2 regions of the Vibrio sp. 2132-1 genome follow, and region 1 is predicted to be linked to the other one. Evidence: riboswitches for the same ligand, from Rfam matches in the RefSeq annotation. Region 1 holds a riboswitch; the other holds the start of a gene.

The links. A riboswitch is a leader RNA that binds a small molecule or an ion and turns the genes downstream of it on or off. The one in region 1 is predicted to bind cyclic di-GMP.
Region 2: it holds a riboswitch for cyclic di-GMP, as region 1 does, so the genes downstream of both, gbpA (N-acetylglucosamine-binding protein GbpA) here and R8N47_RS15735 (TfoX/Sxy family DNA transformation protein) in region 1, are expected to answer to the same signal.

What each region holds. Positions count from the first base shown of each region.
Region 1 is NZ_JAWPON010000013.1:82,004-88,907, reverse strand. Features, by position in the region: gene glgC (glucose-1-phosphate adenylyltransferase) at 1-716, shown strand, start outside; gene glgA (glycogen synthase GlgA) at 706-2,163, shown strand; gene R8N47_RS15750 (alpha/beta fold hydrolase) at 2,273-3,076, shown strand; gene R8N47_RS15745 (DUF2007 domain-containing protein) at 3,108-3,428, opposite strand; gene R8N47_RS15740 (TVP38/TMEM64 family protein) at 3,449-4,135, opposite strand; gene R8N47_RS15735 (TfoX/Sxy family DNA transformation protein) at 4,250-4,840, opposite strand; cyclic di-GMP riboswitch class I at 4,957-5,046, opposite strand; gene purR (HTH-type transcriptional repressor PurR) at 5,334-6,338, opposite strand; gene torD (molecular chaperone TorD) at 6,807-6,904, opposite strand, start outside.
Region 2 is NZ_JAWPON010000005.1:167,206-174,109, reverse strand. Features, by position in the region: gene R8N47_RS07135 (rhodanese-related sulfurtransferase) at 1-912, shown strand, start outside; gene R8N47_RS07130 (DUF6482 family protein) at 981-1,286, opposite strand; gene R8N47_RS07125 (cryptochrome/deoxyribodipyrimidine photo-lyase family protein) at 1,395-2,876, shown strand; gene R8N47_RS07120 (fasciclin domain-containing protein) at 2,957-3,457, shown strand; cyclic di-GMP riboswitch class I at 3,730-3,830, shown strand; gene gbpA (N-acetylglucosamine-binding protein GbpA) at 3,929-5,392, shown strand; gene R8N47_RS07110 (patatin family protein) at 5,446-6,318, opposite strand; gene R8N47_RS07105 (MarC family protein) at 6,509-6,904, opposite strand, start outside.

The DNA.
Region 1 (6,904 bases):
AAGGTCGTATGATTGGCTTTGAAGAAAAACCAGCAAATCCGAAATCGATTCCTGGGGACCCTGATTACGCTTTAGTTTCAATGGGTAACTATGTTTTTGAAGCTCAGGTACTGTTCTCAGAGTTGGTCGAAGATGCGGATAATGAAGCTTCATCACATGATTTTGGAAAGGACATCATTCCAAAGATGTTCCCTAGAGGTGATGTGTTCGTGTATGACTTCAGTACCAACAAAATCAGTGGCGAAAAAGAAGAGGTGTACTGGCGTGATGTCGGAACTATTGATGCGTACTGGCAAGCGCATATGGATCTGCTAGAAAAAGATGCTCCATTTTCGCTGTACAACCGTAAATGGCCATTGCACACCTACTACCCACCATTGCCACCTGCGACATTTACCGACTCTGATAATGGTCGTGTGCAGATAATCGATAGTTTAGTGTGTAATGGCAGCTATGTTAGAGGCTCAAGAATCGAAAAGTCGGTGCTTGGTTTTCGCAGTAATATTGCTTCTGCTTGCGATATCAGCGAATGTATACTTCTTGGTGACGTAAAAATTGGCGAAGGCTGTGTTTTACGTCGTGTGATTGTCGACAAGGATGCCGATATTGCTCCTGGTACTCAGATTGGTGTGAATCTTCAAGAAGATAAAAAACACTTCCACGTGTCTGAGGAGGGCATTGTTGTTATTCCGAAAGGAGCTCGAGTTGGCTACTAACAACTTATCTATTCTGTTTGTAGCTTCTGAGGTTGAAGGCCTCATTAAAAGTGGTGGCTTGGCAGATGTTGCCAAGGCACTACCGGAAGCCCTTCAAAACCTACAGCAAGACGTAAGAATTACCATCCCTGCGTACAGCAGTATTGATAAACTCGCAGACGCAGAAGTTGTATTAGAAACAGAATTAACATCATGGCCGCATACGGAGTATCGAGTTTTGCGGCTCATGTTAGGTCAAAATCCTGTTTACCTGATTGATTGTCCGCCGTATTTCAATCGACCATCAATGTATGCGGAGAACAACCAAGCGTATACTGATAACGGCGAGCGCTTTGCGTTTTTTAGTGCAGCATGTCTCGATATGTTACCCAAGCTCGCCTTTCAACCTAATATCATACACGCGAACGATTGGCACACAGGTCTTGTTCCATTTTTGCTCAAGCACAGGTATGGCAATGATCCGTTTTTTGCTCATACTAAAAGCGTCATTTCAATTCACAATGCGGTCTTTAAAGGCGTATTTAGTTATGAAGACGTGCAGTGTTTGCCAGAGTTTCATTGTAGAAACGTTCCCGATGCTGCGGTGAGTGCAACGCATATTACGATGCTTAAAGCTGGTGTAATGAATGCAGATAAGATAAACGCGGTTAGCCCTACGTACGCAGAGGAACTAAAAACAGAGCTTGGCAGTCACGGCATGGCTTGGGAGTTTCAGCAACGTGCGCAGGACTTAGTCGGCATCTTGAATGGTTGTGATTACAGCGCTTGGAATCCGGAAACGGATACCTACTTGCCGGTTAATTACTGCGCCGACCAGAAAAGTATGTCGCAAGGGAAGAAAGCTTGTAAAAAAGCATTACAACAAAGACTAAATTTGCCCGAAAAAGATGTAGCTATGTTCGGTATGGTTTGTCGGTTGACCCAGCAGAAAGGCGTTCATTACTTGTTGCCTGCTTTGGCCGATTTTTTGAAGCACGATGTTCAGCTAGTTGTCGTTGGGACCGGAGACCCTGTTCTTGCCGCTCAGTTACGAGAGGTTGCCGCGCAGTTTTCTAGCCAATTTGCCTTTGTAGAAGCGTATGACAATGAACTTGCGCATATCGTTGAAGCGGGTTCTGATTTCTTCTTGATGCCTTCTGAGTTTGAACCATGTGGCTTAAACCAAATCTATAGTATGGCTTATGGGACATTACCGATAGTACGCGGTGTTGGTGGCTTGAAGGACAGCGTTAGCGATTATGATGTAAACCCATCTGAAGCAACGGGGTTTGTTTTTTTCGAACCGACACCGCAGGCATTGTTGTTAACGATGCTAAGGGCACTGTTGCTCTACGCTCAAAACGAGCCTGAAGTGAATAAAGTACAGTTGCACGCGATGCAACAAGACTTTTGTTGGCAAAAGGCCGCAGAATCTTATTTGCAGCTTTACCACTCAGCGTTAGTTTGACTTAAAATTGTAACGAAAGGCACCGAATGAGGTGCCTTTATTATCTTGAGTAAGGGGAGTGTGGTAGGATGGCTTTTTACTCAATAGCACGATCTTTTTGATACTCAATATGACCCAGCCGCTACTTTTTCATAAAACCTATTTGCACCCTACTAGTAATGAGTGGGTTGTATTTGTGCACGGTGCTGGTGGTAGCTCTTCTATCTGGTTCAAGCAAATTAAAGCTTACAAGCAACACTTTAACTTATTGCTGATCGATTTAAGAGGTCATGGAAAGTCAAATCAGTTACTTAAAGAGCTCATTGCTAGCCGTTATACCTTTACGGAAGTTACCCAAGATATTTTGAAAGTATTGGACCATTTAAAGATCCAATCCGCTCATTTTGTCGGTATGTCGCTTGGTACTATTATTGTTCGAAACCTTGCTGAATTGTCATCAGAGCGCGTACGTTCGATGGTGCTCGGCGGTGCTGTCACAAGGCTTAACACTCGTTCTCAGATATTGGTGAAATTAGGTAATTTTTGTAAGCATATCCTACCGTACATGTGGCTCTACAAACTGTTCGCTTATATTGTTATGCCTCAAAGAAGCCAACGAGAATCTCGCCACCTTTTTATTCGCGAAGCCAAGAAGCTTTGCCAAAAAGAATTTAAACGTTGGTTTATTCTTGCCGCTGATGTAAATCCGTTAATGAAATATTTTAAAGATCGAGAGTTACCCATTCCGACTCTTTACTTAATGGGCGACAGGGATTACATGTTTATTAAACCTGTCAAAGAAATGGTTGCAGCACATAAGCTCAGCATTCTACGAGAAATCCCGAATTGTGGTCATGTATGCAATGTAGAGCGTCCAGAAGACTTCAATCAACACTCCATCGAGTTTATTAAACAGCAAGCTGTATGTGCTTAAAACTGAGTGCATCCACTGAATAGGAGAGCCGCTATAGCTCTCCTAGTTGATATCCACATTGCCAACATGCACCAAATTGCCCTTCGTTTATTTCATGACATTTTGGGCATTGCCAATCTTGATACTCATGCCTATCGGATTGTTTTCGATATGCTTTTACTATTTCTTCAGCTTTCATCTTTTGTGCAGTGTCAAAAAGCCACACATAAGGATCGGTATCATCACCAAACGGCAGTTCTCCTTTTAAGCCGAAAATACCTTCTCCACGAACTTCACAGTAAATTTGTTCCACTTTAAGCAGCTCACATACAATGTGTGCTTCTGCTGGGTTTTTAGCGATAAATATTTTCATCAAAATACCCACTTCACCAATTACGAGTTTTGCTGACTTGGTGTCGGCCTTACTTTATTCATAACCCATTTAGTGATGATTGGAAATAGTCCCAATAGCGCAAAAGACGCTAATACTGCGGGTGAAACAATGCCCGATAGGCTTTCAATTGTTGCTAATTGAGTACCTGCATTCAGATATACGGCTGTGCCTGGCAGCATACCTATTTGGCTAGTGAGATAAAATCTACCTACAGACATCGGCGTTAAGCCCATCAGTAAGTTGATTAGAAAGAAAGGGAATACAGGGATTAGACGCAAGGAAAATAGATAAAAAGCTCCGTCTTTTTCGACACCTTGATTAATTGCGTTGAGTTTATTTCCGAATTTGTTTTGTACCCAGTCACGCAATAAGTATCGGCTGCTCAAGAAGGCCAGTGTTGCCCCCATAGTGCTAGCGAAAGAAACCAGTAGCAAGCTTGTCCAAAAACCAAATAAGGCTGCACCAAGTAAGGTGACTACTGCCGCTCCTGGGATAGAAAAAGCGGTAATTGCAATGTAGGTAAAAAAGTAAATCGCAGCCGAGAATACAAAATTCTGATCGATGTATGTAGTTAGTGCTTCTTGTTGGGCTTTTGCATTCTCTAAGGTTAAATACTGGCCAAAGTTAATACCTAAAAAGACGATAGCCGCTAGTAGGATGAGACCTAATATCAGTTTCTTATTCATAATTTTGATTCCAATTTGGGATATATGTAATAAGACAGTAGGAAAACCGAAAAAATTTCACAAAAAAACCGCAGATTAGACTGCGGTTTTACAAGATAGTTTTTAGGCCGACTTTTATTGGAGGCCGTTCATCAACTCATCTCGGCGAGCTTGAGGTACCACACTCCAATGAGTGCCGTTGATAGCCCCTTCTAGTGCCCATAGCAACTCAATGTTGACGGTTGCAGAGTGCGTATCTCTTATCGCTTTATAGGCGTTAAGCGCACCTTCCTCTTCAAGCTTCTCTACGGATTCGATGCCGGCTTTTTTTAGCATGCGCTCGGTAGCCAGTCGTAAGTTAGGCAAATCTTTCAAACGGTTAGGCTTTGTACTTGCTTGCTGTTCTTTCTCAAGCTTTGCCTTTTTCAATGATTGATTCGCTACTTCGATTAAGCGTTCGCTTGATTCCCATAAATCGCTGGAAATAGCGTAGTACTTTGTAACGACTGGAAAGCCACGTTTTTTATAAACGTAAGGCTTTAGCCCTTGTTTCTCGAAGTCAGATGAAGTTTTTTGGTCTGCTCTGATATGAAGCTGATTGTTTACCACTAGTGCAAACATTGTTTCATCAGCGAATAGTCCGAAGCCACCAAACATTGAGCGCGACTTGATATTACCAAGTGCCTCAAATAGCTTCATAGAGTCTTTGAGTATCGGTTTATCCATGTTTTGTTATCTCGGTGTAATTAATATTACGCCACCAAAAGTCAGGTCCGAGAGAGTAGCAAACATGCGTAAAAACAATGTCATTACAGAGTAAAGTCATTGCTTACACACTTGCCATCGGTAACCCCGCTACCTTCCATATCGTAATATGGTTCAGGCCGGAGGCTTTGCGTCCCACTCTTTCGAATGGTTTGCCCTGTGCGTGACACAATGAGCATACTTCTTATATTGAATTAACATCACGGTTTAGCGTTAAAAGTGTGATTTCGGTTCAATAAAAATGATAGATTGAATGCTCTATTTTGCATATGGAAAGGTGCAAATTGGCCTTTGAAAAGGAGTTCTTAATATATATTACATTTATATAAAACAGGGAGTTAACGTTAGTCAATTGTTATTAGAGTGGTGTGAAGTATTAGAGAATGCTTAATTTTTCCAAAAAAATAAGCGCCCCTGTAGAGCGCTTATTTAACACGGTTAAATACAGTGAAATTTAGTTCATTTTTTTCACAGTATTTCGAATTACAAGCTCAGGTTGCATCTCGAAAATTCGTTTTTCGTGTTCTTTATCTTTGATACGCTCAAGTAGAATTTCGAATGCATTTTTACCAACACGACGTTTAGGTTGGTGGATAGTCGTTAGCGGTGGAGAGAAGTATTCCGCAAGCTCGATGTTGTCGTAGCCGATCACTGAAATATCTTCAGGAATTTTGATCCCGTTTTGTTGCAAGCGGCTCATTAGGCCTAGAGCCATTGTGTCGTTAAAACAGAATACCGCCGTCGGGCGCTTGTCCATTGCGGTAATTTTATCTGCAACTAATACGGCCGTATCACATTCAAAGTTACCTTCAAGGATCCAGTCTTCATTTACAGCTAGGTTCGCTTCGCTCATTGCGCGACGGAAACCTGCAATGCGCTCTTGGCAAGCAAGCTTTTCAAAATGACCGCTTAGACAAGCGATATCCGTATGACCATTGTCAATCAGATGTTTGGTTGCAATGTAGCCACCTTCTTCTGAGTTATCCATGATCTTGTCTGCTTGTGAGCTCTCTGGGCCCCAATCCATGACCACTTTAGGAATGTCCGCATGACGGTCAAGCATCTCTTTTAGTTCTTCGGTTAAGTCAGAACACATCACTAGGATGCCATCAACGCGCTTTTCAGCCAGCATACGAATGTAATCGCGTTGTTTTTCGTAAATCCCGCCTGTGTTACATAAAATCAGAGTATAGCCTTGGCGGTAACAGTAGCTCTCAACGCCATCAATCACTTCTGAGAAAAATAGGTTAGTTGATTGAGTTACTAACATGCCAATCGTACGAGTTGAGTTGCATTTTAGGCTGCGTGCAACGGCACTTGGCGCGTAATTCAGCTCGTCAACGGCTTTCATTACTTTTTCTTGCGTTGCTTCTGCAACGAAACGCGTTTTATTGATAACGTGCGAAACTGTCGTAGTGGAAACGCCGGCTAAGCGAGCAACGTCTTTTATCGTGGCCATAAATGGTGTCCTGTATCGAGCTACTGAAATATGTCGTATTGGATGTACCTGATGCTCTAATGGTTTCACACCTAGCAATATAAAATTGGCGCTAAGTGTCTCGGCAGCGGTTGATCCAAGTGCGACAAAAGGGTACGTAGCAGCATCGGTCGATGAATTTTATCTTTTTTCTATCTGATGAGAAATTGCCATCAACCTGTTAAGAAAACACAAAAACCGCTATATTTCAGCGGTTTACATATAAATCATATTTAATCGTTTGCGCTCACATTTTAGCCCTATGTGAACTGACTAGCAATGTTTTCAGCAAGAGATTTGTGTATTTGAAGTCACATTTTGACTGCTAAATAACCAAGCGTCTTTGCGCTAAGTTAAGGCAAACGAATATTATACCCAAGTTACTTACAATTGGTCACTTTCAGGCATACAGGAAGCCCGATAGGCAGGCTCCCTAAAAATAGGCGGCAATTATTCACCAAGAAGGTAGGCGCTGTCTAGTTTACAAAATGCAACTAATAGTTTCGCGACACTCGAGTAAAATCCAAATTCGTCGAATTGTTTACATT
Region 2 (6,904 bases), on a different contig from region 1:
CCATTACTTGCGTTGATGGAAAAACACCATATTCGCGGAACATTACTACTGGCAAGTGAAGGTATCAACGGTACTGTTGCATCTGATCGTGCAGGTATTGATACGCTACTGGAGTGGCTAAACAACGAACCTCGTTTGACTGGCACCGTATACAAAGAGTCGTATTCTGAGACCCAGCCATTCAATCGCACCAAAGTGAAACTGAAAAAAGAGATCGTAACATTAGGTGTTGAAGGTATAGACCCTCGCCACGTAGTGGGTACTTACGTGAAACCTCAAGAGTGGAACGATCTTATTGCTGATCCTGAAGTGTTTGTTGTCGATACACGTAATGATTACGAAATCGAGATCGGGACATTCAAAGGCGCTGTAAACCCAAATACTGAAACCTTTCGTGAATTCCCAGACTATGTAAAAGAAAACATGGACCCGGCAAAACACAAGAAAGTTGCGATGTTCTGTACCGGTGGTATCCGCTGCGAAAAATCAACGGCTTACATGAAAGAACAGGGCTTTGATGAGGTCTACCACCTAGAAGGCGGCATTCTTAAATATCTTGAAGAAGTTCCTCAAGAAGAGAGCATGTGGGAAGGCGATTGTTACGTATTTGACGGTCGTGTTGCCGTGAACCACCAGCTAGAAAAAGCAGATTACGATTTATGTAACGCTTGTCGTCTACCGATCACTGAAGAAGACAAACAGTCAGAATTGTTCGAGCAAGGCGTGAGCTGTCCAAAATGTCACGGCACACACTCAGAAGAACAAATTGCTCGATTCCGCGAGCGTGAAAAACAAGTTGTTCTTGCAGAGCAGCGAGGCGAGCAGCATGTTGGTGGTGAAAGTGCCAAGCAAAGAGAAGCCCGACGTGCCGCTAAGTACGCGCAAAAAGAAGCGCAGCGTAAACAAGACTAAGCCCAACTCTCCTTATATTTAGCGAGCTGCCGTAAGGTGGCTCGCTTTTACTACGCACCAATACTCTTTCAATACAATTTTGTATCCCTCACCAATACCTCTAGTTGATTGTCTCTTTTGCCTTCGGGTAGCCCCACCATTTCATCATAAGCACTTTGATGTACTAAAACCTGCTTATTTGCTTTGATATTCCTGCACTTCTTTTGCATCTCGATCAGGGAATGAGCCCTCAAAAAGATACCGTTGTCATCAGTGATAAATTGCGCTTCTCCATCAATCACGACAGATGCCTGGTACAATGCGAGATCAAGCGAATGAATGACCAATTTGTCTACATAGAAGTATTTTTGTAACTTACTCAATGGTATTGCCATGTGTCACCTCCCTGAAAGTTACCTCTACGTTTTGTAGAATAAAACCGATCATTGGATGAGATTTCTTCGGTTTACTTGCGTACAACATCGGAAACAAAGAGGATTCCGATGCAAACAATCAATGTCGTGTGGTTAAAGCGAGATTTAAGGCTGACTGACCATCAACCACTAACTCAAGCATTATCAACAAAGCACCCAACTGTGCTTTTGTATATTGTTGAACCATTGCTATTGAACAACCCACACTATTCTGAGCGCCACTGGCGATTTGTTTGGCAATCACTGCAAGACATGGATGAAACGCTCAAAGCGTATGGGCATCGAATCACGGTGCTGTTTGACGATGCCTTAGCATGTTTCCAATCAATTCAAGCGCAATATCAAATCAACGCTGTTTTTTCTCACCAAGAAATAGGACTCAACTGCACCTTTGAACGAGACCGACAAGTTGCCGCTTGGCTGTATGAGCAGAACATCGACTGGTTTGAATTCGAACACGGTGCTGTAATCAGAGGGGCAATAAACCGGCAAGGTTGGGACAAACATTGGGACTCTGTCATGAGAGCCTCAATAAGCCCTATTGAGCTCCAAACCGACTTATTGCATTCATTGGATGCAGAAGCTCTCGGCTGTTCGTTTTCGCCACCATCATCCTGGCTATCAAAATGCAAAGGAATGCAAACGGGAGGAAGCCGGCTCGCTTGGAAAACACTAGAGGACTTTTTCCATCGTCGAGGTCGTGATTACTATCGAAGCATTTCTAGTCCCACAGCCTCACGCACAGCCTGTACTCGACTTTCTCCATATCTCGCTTGGGGTAACATATCCTTGCGTGAAGTTTATCAATACCTTTTGAAACACTGGCAAGTCGCTGGGTTTCGTCGCAGCTTAATTGCATTGTCTTCACGGCTTCATTGGCACTGTCACTTCATCCAAAAATTCGAATCGGAATACGACATGGAGTTTTACTGCGTTAATCGGGCTTACGAACCATTGATTAAACAAAGTAGTACTTTCGATGAAGAAAAGTTAGCAGCATGGAAATCCGGGCATACTGGCGTACCTTTGATTGATGCCTGCATGCGCTGTTTGCACCACACTGGTTACATTAACTTTCGCATGCGTGCCATGCTGGTTAGCTTTCTTACTCACCACATGAACATGAATTGGCGAGTAGGTGTAACGCATTTAGCGCAACTGTTTCTCGACTTTGAGCCCGGAATTCATTACCCACAATTCCAAATGCAAGCAGGAGTAACCGGGACTAACACAATCCGTATTTATAATCCGATCAAGCAAGCCCAAGAACATGATCCTGACGGCACGTTCATCTACAAGTGGGTACCTGAATTGCAAATGGTTCCTCCCCCTCTTTTATTCGAGCCTTGGACAATGACCCAGATGGAAGCTGTCATGTATCAGTTGCAGCCAGATAGCCGTTACCTTGCACCTATTATCACACCAGACAACGCAGCTAAGGCAGCAAGAGAGCGCTTATGGACGTGGCGGAAACGAGCCGATGTGAAACAAGAAGGCAGACGAATTCTTGCGCGACATGTTAGACCCTCAAAAGAAAGTAGGACGCGATGATCATCTCTCAATCACAATGCGTACAAATGCAAACACACTCCAGGGAACCCGTTGTACCCTCAACTAGTAAGGAACACATTATGTTCAAACGTATCTTAGTTATCGCGGCGACACTGATGGCGACGTTATCTTTTATGCTTCCCGTCAAGGCTCATGAGCATGGCATGATGAAAGCCGATATTGTCGACGTTGCCGCTGAAAACGGCTCTTTCAATACGCTTGTTGCTGCGGTAAAAGCAGCGGGCTTGGTTGACACTCTCAAAGGGGAAGGCCCATTTACTGTTTTTGCACCAACGGATGACGCTTTTGCAAAACTGCCAGACGGCACAGTCGACATGCTCTTAATGCCGGAAAACAAAGACAAGTTAGTATCTGTTTTGACTTATCACGTCGTGCCAGGGAAAGTGATGGCTGCCGATGTTGTTAAGCTAGACAAAGCGACTACGGTTCAGGGGCAAGATGTGATGATTAAAACCATGGGCGATAAAGTCATGGTTAACGATGCAAATGTCATTGCAACCGATGTGAAAGCTAAAAACGGTGTCATTCACGTGATTGATACTGTCATCATGCCGAAATAACACCATTCAGAGGGCGGTACACTCCGCCCTTTAGACAGAACTTCTTTCACCCTTAGCACGATTCCTCTTCACTTATCGCCAACAAACCTCCACTCATTCGCCATGGTTATAAAAAAGATAAAAACAAAATTAAAATCAATACCTTGCAAGACGATACTGCATAATATTGACGAGATTAAGATATCGTTATCTTTCAATTTGAGAACAGGATTCCATGTCAGTGACGTTTACTTTTCCACATGTAAATTCTTAAGCTAAATTTTGGCTGCTCAATCACATTTCGGCAAACCATTCGAAAGGGTGGGACGCAAAGCTTCCGGTCTGTCAGCATTTAAAAATCTAAAAGAATGCGCATGATAGCGGGGTTACCATAACGCAGTGTTACAGAAGTCCAGTTGCTGTAGCGTTGCTTTATGCTCAGCATGCGCCGGGGTGTGACATTAGTTTGTCAGCCATAACAGAGGACATGTGATGAAATCATTTCCAACCAAATCCGTACTCGCGTTAGCACTTGCAAGCATTAGTTCAGGTGCTGCGGCTCACGGTTATGTATCAGAAACCAATGGTGGTGTCGCTGCAAGTCGCTCGGCACTATGTAAGTATCCAACGCCAGATACTAACGAAAAAAATAATAACTGCGGTGCGATTCAATATGAACCGCAAAGCGTTGAAGGCCCTGATGGCTTTCCCGAAACAGGGCCTCGCGATGGTAAAATAGCGAGTGCCGAAACCGCTTTAGCAGCTGCCCTTGATGAGCAAACTGCCGACCGTTGGGTAAAACGTCCTATTCAAGCAGGTACACAAACTTTTGAATGGACATTTACCGCTAACCACGTGACGCGCGACTGGAAATATTACATCACCAAGCCTGATTGGAACCCAAACGCTTCACTATCACGAGACTCTTTTGATCTAACTCCTTTCTGTGTCGTCGACGGCAATATGGTTCAACCCCCGAAACAGGTAAGCCATCAATGTAATGTGCCTACTCGCGAGGGATACCATGTCATCCTGGCAGTATGGGATGTTGGCGACACTGCAGCCTCATTTTATAACGTGATCGATGTGAAATTTGATGGTGGCAGTCCCGTTATTCCAGATTGGAAGCAAGGCGGTCAAATTATTCCTACAATGGATTTAAATATTGGGGATTCGGTTTATACACGCGTATTTGATCAAGCAGGTGAAAACGTGGCGTATAGAACTGAACTAGAAATTACCGATGCAGCAATGGGCCAAGCGAAAAACTGGTCTTACACACTCGCGACTAAGCTAAACCAAGAACAAGCAAAACTGCAAGCCGGGCAGTATGCAGAGGATAAATTCACTCCTGTTTATGGTACTAATCCGGTGTATCTGCAAGCAAATAGCGGCCTTAAGCGAGTAGAGATCGGCTATAACATTGAAACTCCTGTCCCAGAATACTCACTCACAGTAGATGGCTTAGCAGACGAGTATATCATTGAGTCAACACCGACAACGTTGGATCTGACACTAACTGCTGAAGGCGATTTAAATGCAGAACTCACCGTTTACAATCACCATCGCGAACCACTTGCAAGTTGGGCAAACGAAATGAAAGACGGCTCGGTAGAGGCGATATCGCTCGCTTTAAGTAAATCAGAGCCGGGTCACCATATGCTCGTGACACGTATTAAGGACAAAGATGGCAACTTGGTGGATCAGCAAACACTCGACTTTCACTTAAAAGAAGAGTCAGTTACTCCACCACCATCTGGTGAGTACGATTTTGTCTTCCCTGAAGGACTATCTAGCTACACTGCGGGCACAAAAGTGCTTGCCAGCGACGGGGGCATTTATCAATGTAAACCTTTCCCATACTCTGGTTACTGTATGCAGTGGAAAGAAAGCGCAAACCATTACGAGCCTGGAATAGGTTCACACTGGGAGATGGCTTGGGATAAAGTCAACTAAATCACCCTTCGAACGTTAAGTAAAAAGAGCCTCACTATGAGGCTCTTTTATAATCAAACGCAAAAATGACAATTTTCCCGGTCTAAACCATGAACACCAGATAAACTAGTGAGATGCGCTCGCCCCTCAATCAGCCCCATTTCATACCCTTCTAGTAAAACGGATTGTCGCATTGATAAGCGCTGAACATGAAAATTATCTGGTGGGGCAATCACCCTAACATGTGTTCCTGGTGGAGGGTTACGAATAAACTCTAATGATTGATTATAGTTATCTGCACGTCTTAACATCGCATCCGCCATTTTGGGGTGCTCCGCAAACAGTTTCTTCATCAGCCATGTGGTCTTAACTGGCTTTTTGGCATAATTCAGTGGGTGAGAGAGTACTACGGTTATGTCGCGAGCCCCTCGACGATAAGCCTCACGCACTGGGATAGAATCAGCGACCCCACCATCGGTATAACAACCACCAGAAAAACAAGGGGTATGCTTGTAGGCAATCGGTAATGCTGTTGTCGCTTCAATCGCATGGTGAAAATTATCACGTGTCACGCGATAGTAATCTGCCTGCCCTGTATCTACATTTGTTGTCGCTGCGAGAAAAGGAACGCCATTAAACAGTTTATTTTCATCGACGGGATACAAGCGATTAGATTCTTCAAACAACCACTTCACATCGATGAGATCCCCACCTTTAACGAAGCGAGTCGGGTCAAAAAAGCGTTTACTTGTGGCCAGCTTAGTAATGACGTTAATACTGCGATGCGGGTAGTCGGTCAAATACCCAATCAAATTTGATGCACCAGCAGATACACCGATTGCAAAATCAAACGGTTTATAACTCTGCTCTAAAAACGCATCTAACACTCCGCTTGCGAAGACGCCTCGCATCGCGCCACCTTCTACTACAATTGCTTTTGTTGCCATATTTCCCCCATTCTCCTTGCCAAAAGAGTAATGAAATTCGTGCAATCACAACAATTGAATATTCTTATTATTGAAATAGGTGAAGTCTATTTATTTCTCTCTTAGAAAATGAAAACTAAAGTTCAAAAAATCCGTACCCGTTAGAAATGTAATTGCGGGCTTAACCAAGGTGGCAAGGTCTAAGAGAAATCTAGGAGAAAACCGTTTTATAGGCTTCGCCCGCGCCATCAATGAACATTTGAGTACCAATAACCGCTAGAATTAAGCCCATCATTTTAGTCACAACATTTAGAGCACTTGGTCCAACCGCTTTGACCAATTTGTCTCCAAACAAAAACAGTACATAGGTGATCACACAAAGGACAGCGAAAGAAACGATAGTAATAATGGTTTGATCGAAACCACCCGCTGTCGCAAAGTTCATCGCGGTAGCAATCGTTCCAGGCCCAGCTAATATTGGCATCGCCAGTGGAGACACTGCAATACTCAATGCCGCCCGTTGCTGAGCTGGTGAATACGCCTTCTCTTTGGTTTTTTGATGCGTCGAATCACCTTGAAGCATGTTAAAACCTATCAAAAACACCAA